DNA from 3 places in the Rossellomorea sp. DUT-2 genome. Region 3 is predicted to be linked to each of the others. Evidence: riboswitches for the same ligand, from Rfam matches in the RefSeq annotation. Region 3 holds a riboswitch; each other region holds the start of a gene.
What was found. Region 3 has a riboswitch for S-adenosylmethionine ahead of metK (methionine adenosyltransferase). Riboswitches for the same ligand answer to the same signal wherever they lie in the genome.
Positions count from the first base shown of each region.

Region 1: linked by a shared signal. The riboswitch ahead of ACOSV2_RS15595 (methionine ABC transporter ATP-binding protein) and the one ahead of metK (methionine adenosyltransferase) in region 3 are both predicted to bind S-adenosylmethionine.
Region 2: linked by a shared signal. The riboswitch ahead of ACOSV2_RS16170 (homocysteine synthase) and the one ahead of metK (methionine adenosyltransferase) in region 3 are both predicted to bind S-adenosylmethionine.

Region 1 covers NZ_JBQPEO010000004.1:40,577-45,114, forward strand. The annotation lists gene ACOSV2_RS15580 (Glu/Leu/Phe/Val family dehydrogenase) at 1-561, shown strand, start outside; gene ACOSV2_RS15585 (DUF1659 domain-containing protein) at 689-907, shown strand; gene ACOSV2_RS15590 (DUF2922 domain-containing protein) at 944-1,162, shown strand; SAM riboswitch class I at 1,344-1,449, shown strand; gene ACOSV2_RS15595 (methionine ABC transporter ATP-binding protein) at 1,521-2,534, shown strand; gene ACOSV2_RS15600 (methionine ABC transporter permease) at 2,524-3,189, shown strand; gene ACOSV2_RS15605 (MetQ/NlpA family ABC transporter substrate-binding protein) at 3,211-4,032, shown strand; gene ACOSV2_RS15610 (HEAT repeat domain-containing protein) at 4,133-4,538, opposite strand, start outside.
Region 2 covers NZ_JBQPEO010000004.1:171,621-176,158, reverse strand. The annotation lists gene ACOSV2_RS16180 (S41 family peptidase) at 1-44, opposite strand, end outside; gene metX (homoserine O-acetyltransferase MetX) at 218-1,291, opposite strand; gene ACOSV2_RS16170 (homocysteine synthase) at 1,375-2,670, opposite strand; SAM riboswitch class I at 2,916-3,035, opposite strand; gene ACOSV2_RS16165 (trans-sulfuration enzyme family protein) at 3,131-4,270, opposite strand; gene ACOSV2_RS16160 (DUF302 domain-containing protein) at 4,396-4,538, opposite strand, start outside.
Region 3 covers NZ_JBQPEO010000006.1:45,369-49,906, reverse strand. The annotation lists gene ACOSV2_RS19840 (alpha/beta fold hydrolase) at 1-524, opposite strand, end outside; gene ACOSV2_RS19835 (gamma carbonic anhydrase) at 609-1,124, shown strand; gene metK (methionine adenosyltransferase) at 1,358-2,560, opposite strand; SAM riboswitch class I at 2,772-2,916, opposite strand; gene pckA (phosphoenolpyruvate carboxykinase (ATP)) at 3,242-4,538, shown strand, end outside.

The sequences.
Region 1 (4,538 bases), on a different contig from region 3:
GTGAGTGACCGGAATGTGACGTTGTTCAACTCGGATGGTCTTGATATTCCGGCATTGGTTGAGTTTACAATGAAAAATAAGGGAGATCTTCCCACGAAGGATGAACAGTTGAAGGAAATCGGCGTGAAGGCAGAGATACGTGACCGTGAAGAGGTTTTGTACCTGGATGTGGACGTCCTGATGTTAGCGGCGTTAGAGGATCAGGTGCACAAGGATAATGTAGAAAAGGTGAAAGCAAGAATCATCGTGGAAGGAGCCAATGCTCCAATTACAACAGAAGCGGATAAATATTTAAGTGATCAAGGTGTCATCATCATCCCTGATATCCTGGCAAATGCCGGCGGGGTCATCGTCTCCTACTTCGAATGGCTGCAAGGACGGGAAACCCAGTTCTACACAGAGGAAGAAGTATTCAACCTCCTCTACGACAAAATGAAAACAACCATGGAGACCGTCCTGCCACTATTCTTCGGCGACCCATTCCCACTTCGCCAAAACTGCTACATCCACTCCGTCATGAAACTATCCACTGTTCTATACAGGCAAGGGAAACTTTATTAAGAACGAGGGACGGACCTCCATTCCTAGGAGCTGGTGCTAGGAGTGGAGGTCCGTCCCTCTTTTTTTCAAAGGGGGTGTCCATCACTCTCCTTATCCCCTATATAAAGGGTGAAAGGAGGTGAGGCACATGGCAACAGCGGATTTGAAATCTACGAGAATACGATTGGCTTACAATGATGGTCTGGATGAGAAAGGGAATCCTAAGATTGTGTACAAATCGTATAGCTACATCAATGCACTGGCAACGGCGGATGAGATGAACAGCGCGGCTTTATCCGTGGCAAGTCTTTCATCAAAGGGATTAAACAACATCGAGAAGGTCGAAACCTTTGACATTAACGAGTAAGGACAATCGATAGTTTCATAGAAAGGAGGAGACGGTATGGCAAAAGTATTAGAACTGGAATTCCTGACGGAAACGGGGAAGTCAGGGAAACTATCCATCAATGACCCGATCGAGCCGATTGATACGGTGACGGTGAAAGCAGCGATGGATAACCTGATCGCGACCAATGTGTTTGGAAGCTCGAACGGAATGTTTGTGAGTGTGGAAGGAGCTCGAGTGGTCGAGCGTAATGTGACGGATTATGATGTGATGTAATCGAGTGAAAGTGTTCTCCTTAATTGGGGGACACTTTTTTCATGTTCACAAAAATTCTCCACCCTATTCTATCAACAAAGATAACGCTTACATAAAGAATATGGAAAATCCCCTATTGACTTCCCCTACGATACCCAGTATTATCCTCTATAAGATAAGAATTTAGAAAATTACATACTTTCAATTATCCAGAGTGACCGAGGGATCAGGCCCTATGACGTCCGGCAACCTCCAGTATTGGAACGGTGCCAATTCCTGCAGAATGATTTCATTCTGAGAGATAAGTCGAGATAAACAGGCGATGCTTCTTTCAGTTGAAAGAGGCATTTTTTATTGGATGAAAAAAGGGGTGTGCACATTGATCGAGATTCGGAATTTGGTGAAAACGTACAGTACAAAAAAGCAAACGGTGGTCGGTGTCGATAACGTTTCCGTAAAGATTGAAAAGGGTGAGATCTTTGGAATCGTCGGATACAGTGGAGCGGGGAAGAGTTCACTCATTCGCTGCTTGAATCTATTAGAAACCCCGACATCGGGTGAGATCATCATTGACGGACAGGATTTCACGAAGCTCACGTCCAAACAACTAAGACTCGCCCGTCAAAAAACGAGTATGATCTTTCAGCATTTTCACCTGATTAAATCGAAAACGGTGTTTGACAATCTGGCTTTTGCCTTGAAAGCGGCCAGTGTACCGAAAGCGAAGATCAAGCCCAGGGTCGTCGATCTCCTTGATATGGTCGGTCTTTCAGACAAAGCCGACGCGTATCCGGCCCAGCTCAGCGGAGGACAAAAGCAGAGAGTCGGAATTGCGAGAGCTTTGGCGAATAACCCATCTGTTTTACTTTGCGACGAAGCGACATCGGCACTTGACCCGAATACGACGAAATCGATTTTGAAGCTATTGAAAAAGATCAACAAAGAACTGGGTTTGACGATCGTCCTCATTACCCACGAAATGGAAGTGGTGAAAGAAATCTGCGACCGGATGGCCGTGATGCAGGATGGGAAAATCGTGGAGGAAGGTCCGGTTTACGACCTGTTTGCCGAACCGAAGCAGCCTTTAACGAAACAATTCATTGAAACGATCCTTCAATTTGAACTACCGCCACACCTTGTGGAATCAAGAAAAGGAAAGCTGATCAAAATCCAATTCAAAGGATCGATCGCAGAGGAAAGCGTCGTTTCAGAAGTGTTCCAGAAATACAAAGTGCGAGGCAATATTCTTCACGGCAAGATTGAATATATTCAGGAAGTGCCACTCGGGATTTTTATCATGGAACTGATCGGCTCCCATGAAGAGATCGAGGCAGCGATTGAATATATCACGTTGAAGACGCAGAGCTTGGAGGTGCTTGAAAATGCTGCCTGATTCATTGACTGCGATTTTACCAGAATTGAATAAAGCCTTCTTTGAAACGGTGTATATGGTGGGGATTTCCCTGGGAGTTGCGATTTTGGTGGGATTACCTCTCGGGATTCTTCTTTTCGTAACAGACAAAGGCTTGTTTTTACAAAATAGTTTGATCAAAAAGGTGGTTGGATTTGTCGTCAATATGGTGCGCTCGGTTCCGTTCATCATTCTATTAGTCGCACTCTTACCATTAACCAAATTATTGACCGGTACCACGATCGGACCGACGGCAGCATCCGTATCACTTTCTGTAGCGGGAATTCCGTTTTTTGCGAGAATGGTAGAAACATCGCTCAGGGAGATTGACAAAGGAGTGATCGAAGCATCGGTATCCGTTGGGGCGAGTCCCTGGATGATCATCAAGGACGTGCTGTTACCGGAAGCGCGACCGGCAGTGATTCAAGCTGTTACGATTACAACGATCAGTTTAGTTGCCTATTCAGCCATGGCCGGCATCGTCGGTGGAGGCGGAGTCGGTGACCTGGCGATCCGCTTCGGGTACTACCGATATGACAACACGGTGATGATCACGACCGTCGTCATTTTAATTTGTTTGGTTCAACTCATCCAATATACGGGTGATGTGTTTGCACGATTAGTCGATAAACGATAACTACTTTAGGGGGAACAACAAGTGAAAAAGTGGATTTTATTAGTGGCATTAGCGGTAACAATGAGCATTCTTGCAGCTTGCGGAGGGGACGAAGCAAGTTCAAGTGCGGAAGGTAAAAAAGAAGTGACCATCGGGGCTACATCCGGACCATACAGTGATATGGTGACAAAAGCAATCAAGCCCGGTCTTGAAGAAAAAGGATACAAGGTGGAAGTGAAGGAATTCAGTGATTACATCCAGCCGAATAACGCACTGGCTCAGGGAGATCTGGATGCGAACCTTTTTCAGCATAAAATCTACATGGAAACTTTCGCAAAGCAACACAACATGGATTTATCCGAAGTGATTGTTGTACCAACGGCTCCTATGGGAATCTACTCACAGAAGTTCGATTCGATTGAAGACATCAAAGAAGGCAGTGCCATTGCGATTCCGAATGATCCAACGAACGCAGCACGAGCGTTTCAGATCCTGGAAGATGCTAAGCTGATCACGTTAAAAGCGGATACAGATCCATTGACGGTATCAGAAAAAGACATTGCTGAAAACGTGAAAAACCTGCAGTTCAAACCAATCGAAGCGGCTCAGCTTCCAAGGGCCGTTGACAGCGTTGATCTATCTGCGGTTCCAGGGAACTACGCACTAGCTGCTGACATGGACTTACTTGATGCACTTCAGCTGGAGGACATGCCTGACCAGTATCGAAACCGAGTGGTTGTAAATACGAAGGACGTTAACTCACAGCTGGCGAAAGACATCAAAGCAGTAGTAGAAGCAGACGGTTTCGAGAAAATCATCGATGAAGAATTTAAAGGCTTCGGTAAGCCGGAGTGGATGGAGTAGAGGGACTATGGAATAGAGGGACGGACCTCTAATCAGGAAATTTAGTATAAGAATGTGAAAGGGACGGGCTTCCGCTGAATGCGGAGGTCCGTCCCTAATTTTATAGGCAGCACTTCTTATATTTTTTGCCGCTTCCGCATGGGCAAGGGTCGTTGCGTCCGACTTTGTCTCTGTTTTGGACGGGTTGTGGAACGAGGAGTGGTTGCTCTTTCATTGATTGGTGTTCCACGTCTTCAATGAAACTTCTCCACTGTGGAAGTTTCGGATGATCGATCCCATTCATGATGCAGTTGACATAGAGGGATTCTTCCAGGCATAACATTCCTGCATCATAGCCCTCTTCGATAAACACTTCGATTTTTGGAATCGCGTCTGTTGATAACTGCTGGCATAAATAATCTGAGATCAGCGTTTTTGCGGTAATGTCAGCTGTTTGATCAAATAATCTCAAGAGCGCATTTTCCGCTTCTTTAGTTTTGATTCTTCCGAGTACGTCCAGTGTATAG
Region 2 (4,538 bases), on a different contig from region 3:
CTAATGATGATTGTGATGATGAGCTTTCTGCCCGTCCACTCCATATATTCCCCTCCAGCTTGTTGTTGGTCTTGTATAGATAAGAGTGGCGCGACTAAGGACGCCAGCCTTTCTTATCCAACGAAAAAGACACCACACAAAAACGCGCTAAGGCGGTGCGATGTCTTTGCTTATCTAACTATATGCCGGAGGGGGACGAGTTATGATAAGGGAGCTCTTATTTTGCACCTGTAAAAACTCTTTGAACGTGATAGTTATTGAGATGAGAAGCAATGATTCCTCCCCACTTTTCAAATTCCACCAGGAATCCGTCATGACCAAAGGAAGTGGAGATAAAGTAATGTTCACTCCTTGGTACAAGATGTGTAAATTCCTTTAGGTAGTGAGGTGAGTAAATTAAATCTCCTTCATAACTTATTGAAATCAGTTCACACTGATAATTCTTCGCTACCTCTTCTATTCCTCCTCTTCCCCTTCCGATATCATGTGAATTCATCGCTTTCAGCAGGGTAAGATAGCTGTTTGGATCAAACCGCTTTCCTAATTTCTTTCCTTGGTAATCGAGATAGCTTTCGACATTGAACCGTTCGTTTTGCTTTTCACGTTGGAAACGCTGATCGAACAGCTCCTGAGTCCGGTACGTGACCATACCGACCATTCTGGCAATCTCTAACCCTTTTAAAATAGCGCCTGGTGGATAATGCCCCTTTTGAAACCCGGGATCCTCTTCAATCGCGGTGATTCCGATGTGATTATAAGCGAGACCATAATCATTTAAGGCAGGAGTGACGGCAAGGGCGAATACTTTATTGATATAGGCAGGATACAGGGCTCCCCATTCCAAGGCCTGCATCCCTCCCAGGGAGCCTCCAATTACTGCTTCGATTTGGTCGATTGAAAGTTGTTGAAGTGCTTTATATTGGGCATGGACCATGTCCCTTATCGTAATACCCGGGAAGTCCGGACCGTATCGTTCTCCCGTATGTTGATTGGTGGACGCCGGTCCCGTACTTCCTTCACATCCTCCTAATACATTAAAGGCAATCACATTAAAATATTCAGTATCAATATACGACCCGGGACCAATCAGTCCGTCCCACCAGCCACGGTCTTCACTCGTCCCTTTCACGATATGGGTCCCGGTGAGGGCATGGCAAACCAGGATGGTCGGTCCGTCTTTGTTTCCTGTTCGTTCATACGTAAGATCTACATTTTTCAACGTGGTGCCTGACTCTAATGTTAGGGATGGGATGGTAATGGAGCTAACTTCATAGGTGTATGGCCTCTCCATTCCTCCACCTCCTTTTTTGGTGTTATGGTTGGGGTGATCAGGATTTCACCCGGTATACCCCCGCTGGTTCAAAATATCTCCCATTATACCCGTGATGTTTCTAACGCCACTTCAATGGCATGATCCAAGTCCTCGATCAGGTCCTTCACAGACTCTAATCCAACAGAAAGTCTCACCAGATCCTCGGTCACACCTGTCGCACGGATTTCCTGGTCGTTTAATTGCTGATGGGTCGTGGATGCCGGATGGATAATCAGTGATTTCGCATCTCCTACGTTGGCAACATGAGACCAAAGGGAGATATTATCGACTACTTTCCGTCCTGAATCCCTACCACCTTTAATACCAAAGACGACGATGGATCCCGCTCCGTTTTTCAAATATTTTTGAGCAAGTTTATGAGACGGATGCTGCGGCAACCCAGGATAGGATACCCAAGCGACACCATTATGCTGATCTAAATGCTCCGCAATCTTCAAGGCATTCTCTGTGTGACGTTCGATGCGAAGATGCAGCGTTTCTAATCCCTGTAGCAATAGGAATGCGTTTTGAGGACTTAAGCACGCTCCCAAATCACGAAGCAGCTGCACTCTTAATTTTGTAATAAAGGCTGCAGGGCCCACATCCTGTGCGTAGCGAAGTCCATTATAGCTCCGGTCCTCTTCCGTGAAGCCCGGGAACTTATCATGATTCCAATCGAACTTCCCACCGTCTATCACCACTCCCCCGATTGCTGTACCGTGACCGCCGATCCATTTTGTTGCAGAGTGGATGACGATATCCGCTCCCCACTCGATCGGCTTACATACATATGGAGTGGCAAATGTGTTATCGATGATCAGCGGGATATGATTTTCATGAGCCACCTTTGCCACCGCTTCAATATCGAGGACGTGAAGACTCGGATTTCCGATTGTCTCTGCGAATACAGCTTTCGTTTTAGTAGTGATCGCTTTGCGGAAATTTTCCGGGTCAGTCGGATCTACAAAATGGACCTTGATCCCGTATTTCGGAAGAGTGGTCGAGAATAAATTATAGGTTCCACCGTAAAGATTGGTAGCTGCTACAATTTCATCACCTGCTCCTGCGATATTCAAGATTGATAGAGAGATAGCAGCCATTCCGGATGAAACACCGAGTGCTCCAATTCCCCCTTCTAAAAGAGCAAGGCGCTTTTCCAACACGTCTACTGTCGGGTTCATGATACGGGTATAAATGTTTCCCGGTTCTTCAAGGGCAAATAATTTTGCAGCATGATCACTGTTATCGAAAACATAGGATGTCGTTTGATAAATCGGCACTGCTCTTGACCCTGTTGATGGATCCGGCTCCTGGCCACCGTGAAGAAGTAGTGTGTCGAAATCGAATGATTTTGTCATAGAGAATTCCTCCTAAAATGGTTTTTGGGGATTGGGTTTGTTTAAATGCTACGGTTGACATATTCAGCTGTTAAAAAAGATGTTTTTTTCAGCTGCTGAAATTTTTCAAAAAATCAGCAGCTGAATATCTCCAAACATTCTTGCAGAACACCCTAATGTCTGAAATGTGTTTTACTAAGAAGATAGAAGAGGAAAAAACAAAAAACCCTCTTCCTAAGAAGAGGGTCTAATTTAATAGGGTCCTCCTCTTATCTTTCAGGCAAATCGCCTGCAGGAATTAGCACCTTTTCATGCGACGCATTACTGCGCACATGAAGGTTGCCGGGTTTCATCGGGCCTAGTCCCTCCACCTCTCTGGATAAGAGCATGTAGTTGTCAATGTGAAAATTCTTGCGTTGAGATGAATTATAAGGGGTAAACGACCTCAACGTCAAGTGTATTTTTAGAATTTTTCCATTATTTAATTTTTAACAGAAGCTGCAATCGCTTCGTTCAATTGAGCGACAATGTCTTCCCCGTCTTCAATACCTAACGATATGCGTACGACATGTGTGTTTATGCCCAGTTTTTCCTGCGCATCTTTCGGTAGAGCGCGGTGGGAGGTTCCTAAGGGATAAGAAACCGTTGTTTCCACTCCGGCTAAGGACGGGATGATTTTAATCCAGGCAAGTGATTTGAAAAATGTGCTGATATCACATGTGTTGGATAGCTCGATCGTTACGATGGCTCCATTTCCTTTATCGGATAAATCCGTTGGGTAATAGACTTCCTTCACATATTCATTTGTTCGAAGGTCCGACGCCAGGACTTCGGCATTTCTTGCTTGGGTTCCCATTCTAAGAGCCAATGTTTTTGCTCCGCGGCATGTCAGCCACGCTTCAAATGGACTCAGGTTCGATCCGATGTTGACGACTTTTTCTCTCGCTTTTTGGACAAGCTCTTCTTTTCCCACGACGACTCCTGCTGTGATATCACTGTGTCCTCCGATATACTTCGTGGCACTGTGAGCGACCAGGTCCACTCCTTCTAAGAAAGGCTGGCGCAGAAACGGTGTGGCAAATGTGTTGTCGATCATAGTTTTCAGGTTGTGTTTTTCCGCGAATTCGACCATTTTCGGGATATCTTCCACTCGCATAAACGGGTTTGTAACGGTCTCACTGTAGAGGAGTTTGGTTTGTGGAGTAATGGCCTCCTCTAATTCTTCCACACTTGTAAAATCAACGAATGAAGTAGAAATACCGAATGATTTCAGCTCTTCTTTTAACATATGGAACGTACCGCCGTATAAATCCTCAGCGGCAATGATATGATCGCCTGATTGCACAATAGCAAGGATTCCAACAAGGATGGCCGATAATCCAGAAGAGGTTGCGACACCTGCCTTGGCTCCTTCCAAGTCAGCTACCATCTTACCAAGCTCGTCTGTATTTGGATTTCCCGTTCTTGTATAGAGATAAGGGGATTTCCCCTCATAGAAACCCTCCAACTCTTCTAAAGAGGTAAAAGAAAATGCAGATGTTTGATAAATCGGAGTCGTCTTACTGCGGATTTCCTCAGTCCCTTTTAACTGACTATGTACGACCTTCGTTGTGAACTTCATCTCTCTGTCATCCTTCCTGAATCTATGTATTTTTAAAAGTGTATCATATTCAGAAGATTGTGAGGAGTATGAGGTACCGAAGGCATAAAAAAAACACCTGTCCACTTGCAACAGGTGCTGGTCGTTTATTGAACGTTATCTAAACATCCGATCAAGCGATTTTCAATATCCAATGCCAGGCTTTTCAGTTCATCGTTATCCACCATTTCGATCAGCTTGCTTGGTTTTGCCATACCGATCTTGGTTGTACCGCCTTCTGTGTATACCG
Region 3 (4,538 bases):
CGGACAGACACCTTGGTGATATAGAGTGAATCGTTGCTGTCAATTTCACGTACATCTGCATTTCTTGTTGCCATATCAATCGTTAATCCTGATGGAAATTTCACCATGGGAGCGATCTTATTCAAACCGTGGGACAAGAGCTCGATCGGTTTTGAAGGGGTCGTGACCAAGCCTAAACATGGTGAGGACAATATCACACCTGCCAGGTTCACATGGGATTCCTGAAGCATACGCACCGCAACGAGCCCACCCATACTATGACCAATCACAAATACAGGCAATTCAAATTGATACGCCGCCTGTACCCAATCTTTCACTTCCACTATATATTCATCAAACGAATCAATATGTCCTCTTTGACTTCTTGAAGTCATACCCTGACCCGGTAAATCCCCCATGATGACATGGAAGCCTGCTGCACGCCACATTTCAATGAGCCAACCGTACCGGCCATGATGCTCCATTGCTCCATGAATGATAACGATGACTGCCTTTGCTTCTTGATCTGTTTCCCATTTCCACATGGCAATTCCTCCTTAATAGTTCTCTATGTGAATGAATTCTGCTACCATTATTATAGTAAATATTATTGAAAGGGGTAGTAAAAAATGCTCTATCCATATTATGATAAAAAACCAATCATCGCTCATTCGGCATACATTGCCGATCATGTGACCATCTCCGGGGACGTGGAGGTCGGTGAAGAGTCCAGCATCTGGTTTAACACCGTCATCAGAGGGGATGTCGCTCCAACGAAAATCGGTAATAAAGTAAATATACAGGATAATTCCATTCTTCATCAGAGTCCAAATAACCCTCTTATTCTTGAAGATGAAGTAACCGTAGGCCATGGAGTGATTCTACATAGCTGCAAAATCCGAAAAAAAGCTTTAATCGGCATGGGATCGATCATTCTCGATAATGCTGAAATTGGTGAAGGGGCATTTATTGGGGCAGGAAGCCTTGTTCCACAAGGGAAGGTCATTCCTCCCAACACACTGGCATTCGGCCGGCCGGCAAAAGTAGTGAGAGAGTTAAACGAACATGATATTAGCGAAATGAAGCGCATCTCCAGAGAATACGCAGAAAAAGGACAATATTATAAAAGCATCAAACCATTTTAATATCCTATACTTGGGATACCCCAACCAGCCTTTGCTTACTCATGGAATTTTTTCATGTGTGGCTGGTAAAAAAATGATGAACTTGATGGTTGTCTGCCATTTCAAGATTTATCTGCAAAAAATCAATTTTATCTGCCGATAGACACAGAACATCTCATTTCACTACAATCCGCCACAACTAAAAAGACCAACACTATAAAAAAAGTGTTGGTCTCTTCTATCTCTCTATTTCCTTATTCGCTTAACGCTTCCGCTTTTAATGCTTCCGCTTTGTTTGTACGCTCCCAAGGAAGATCAATATCGTTACGGCCAAAGTGTCCGTAAGCAGCCGTCTGCTTGTAGATCGGACGACGAAGGTCCAGCATTTTGATGATTCCTGCAGGACGCAGATCAAAGTTATTGCGAACAACGTCAATGAGTACGTCTTCTGATACTTTACCTGTTCCAAAAGTATCAATTGAGATGGATACCGGTTGAGCGACACCGATTGCATACGCTAATTGAACTTCACATTTGTCAGCAAGTCCTGCTGCCACAATGTTCTTCGCTACATAACGTGCTGCATAGGCTGCAGAACGGTCCACTTTTGTTGCATCCTTACCAGAGAATGCACCGCCGCCGTGACGAGCGTATCCGCCGTATGTGTCAACGATGATTTTACGTCCTGTTAATCCTGCATCACCTTGTGGTCCGCCGATAACGAAACGACCAGTCGGGTTGATAAAGTATTTTGTTTGCTCATCGATCAGTTCTTTCGGTACAACAGGATCGATGACATATTCTTTTAAGTTACGTTGGATTTGCTCAAGTGACACTTCAGGGTGATGCTGAGTTGAGATAACGATCGTGTCAATGCGAACCGGCTTATCGTTTTCATCATATTCAACGGTTACTTGAGTTTTTCCATCCGGACGTAAGTAAGGAAGGATTTCTTCTTTACGAACTTCAGTCAGACGACGGGAAATTTTGTGAGCAAGGGAAATCGGAAGAGGCATAAGCTCTTTCGTTTCATTACAAGCGAATCCAAACATTAACCCCTGGTCACCTGCACCAATTGCATCGATTTCTTCATCCGTCATTTTACCTTCACGGGCTTCAAGTGCCTGATCAACACCTTGAGCGATATCAGCAGATTGTTCATCGATGGATGTTAATACAGCACATGTTTCAGCATCAAAGCCATATTTCGCACGAGTGTAGCCAATTTCACGGATCGTTTCACGAACGATTTTTGGAATATCGACATACGTATTGGTTGTAATTTCACCTGCAACAAGAACAAGACCCGTCGTAACAGACGTTTCACATGCTACACGAGCATTCGGATCATTTGTAAGAATTGCATCAAGAATTGAATCAGAGATTTGGTCACAAATTTTATCTGGATGTCCTTCCGTTACGGACTCAGATGTAAACAGACGACGTTTAGTTGACATCAAGGTTCCTCCTTAAGCATAATTGTTAGACTTTAATCTAACAAAACATTAAACAGATACGGTACTCATTTCCCTAAGTAGTATGAAGTAAACATGAAGTTTTTATAAGAAAATCATGAATTATGTGCATTTGATCCACTATAAACAGAAAAAACCCTTCCTCGAAAAAAGCATTAGAGGAAAGGTTTCAGATCATAGCCGCGCCTTTTCTCTCTTATCGTTCAAGGTTCTTAGACCTTGCCTCAGTTTAGCACCTTCGCTTAATCGGATCGTTTCAAAAGAATAAGATCCATTCACTATATAGCAGGTTGCTGGGTTTCATAGGGTCTGCTCCCTCCACCAGCTCAGGATAAGAGTATCCGTTCAAGGAACTATGATAACGTTTCGTACAAAGGGTGTCAACTTTTTTTCGAGTGACATGTTTAACCATTTAAGCTTACTCTATTTATGATTCCAACCTATCTTGCCCTCATAAAATAACCTAATTAGGCATTGAGGCTAAACATTATGATATTTCCTTCATATATATAAGAAGATACAAGCTATATTTGGACAAAAAATGTGACAATATGAAGACACAATATAAAATTGAATAAATAGTATAGACTAATGATTCAATTGTGTTATACTATTTTTGTGAAGTAAACGAGATCATTAAATTTATATAAAGGAAGGGTTCTAATGAATTCAGTGAGCATGTCTAATGAATTAACAGAATTACTTAACGGTCAAAACATTCAGGAACAATTATCTGTTTCCCAATTAGTTGAAAAAGTCCTTCAACGAAATGAAGGCGTTTTAACATCATCAGGTGCAGTCAGAGCAGAAACTGGTAAATACACAGGACGCTCTCCTAAGGATAAATTCATTGTAGAAGAACCATCCACAAAGGATAAGATTGAGTGGGGTTCTGTCAATCAACCAATCTCTTCAGAATCATTCGATAAACTATATACAAAAGTATTAGATTACTTAAAAGAAAAAGAAGAAGTATTTTCATTCAAAGGGTTCGCAGGTGCTGACCCAAAACATAGACTACCGATTCAAGTGATCAACGAACTCGCTTGGCATAATCTTTTCGCTCACCAATTATTCATTCGCCCTTCAGAAGAAGAGGTAAAGGGTCATCAATCAGAATTCACCGTCGTTTCTGCCCCTAACTTCAAGGCAGATCCAGCAGAAGATGGAACTCACTCTGAAACATTTATCATTGTATCATTTGAAAGAAGAATTGTCTTAATTGGCGGAACTGAGTATGCAGGTGAAATGAAGAAATCGATCTTCTCTGTCATGAACTATGTGCTTCCAGAATCCGATATCCTTTCCATGCACTGTTCTTCAAATGTTGGACGCGAAGGAGATGTGGCATTGTTCTTCGGTTTATCCGGTACAGGGAAAACGACATTGTCCGCAGACCCTAACCGCCGTTTAATCGGCGATGATGAGCACGGATGGTCCCCGAACGGTGTATTCAATATTGAAGGCGGCTGTTACGCTAAGTGTATTGGACTGACACGTGAAAAGGAGCCTCAGATCTTTGATGCGATCCGTTTCGGTTCTGTCCTTGAAAATGTGGTTCTCGATGACCATTCCCGCATCGCTGATTATGAGGATAACTCATTAACAGAAAACACTCGTGCTGCGTACCCTCTTCAAGCGATGGAAAACATCGTTGAACCAAGTGTTGCAGGACATCCGAATACCATTGTATTCTTAACGGCAGATGCATTCGGGGTATTGCCTCCAATCAGCAAACTGACGAAAGAACAAGCAATGTACCACTTCTTGAGCGGTTATACATCGAAGCTTGCAGGTACTGAGCGCGGAATCACTTCACCACAGGCCACATTCTCGACGTGCTTTGGCTCACCATTCCTGCCGCTCCCTGCCACTCGTTATGCCGAAATGCTTGGGAAGAAAATCGATGAGCACAATGCACAAGTATTCTTAGTGAACACTGGTTGGACCGGTGGAGAAT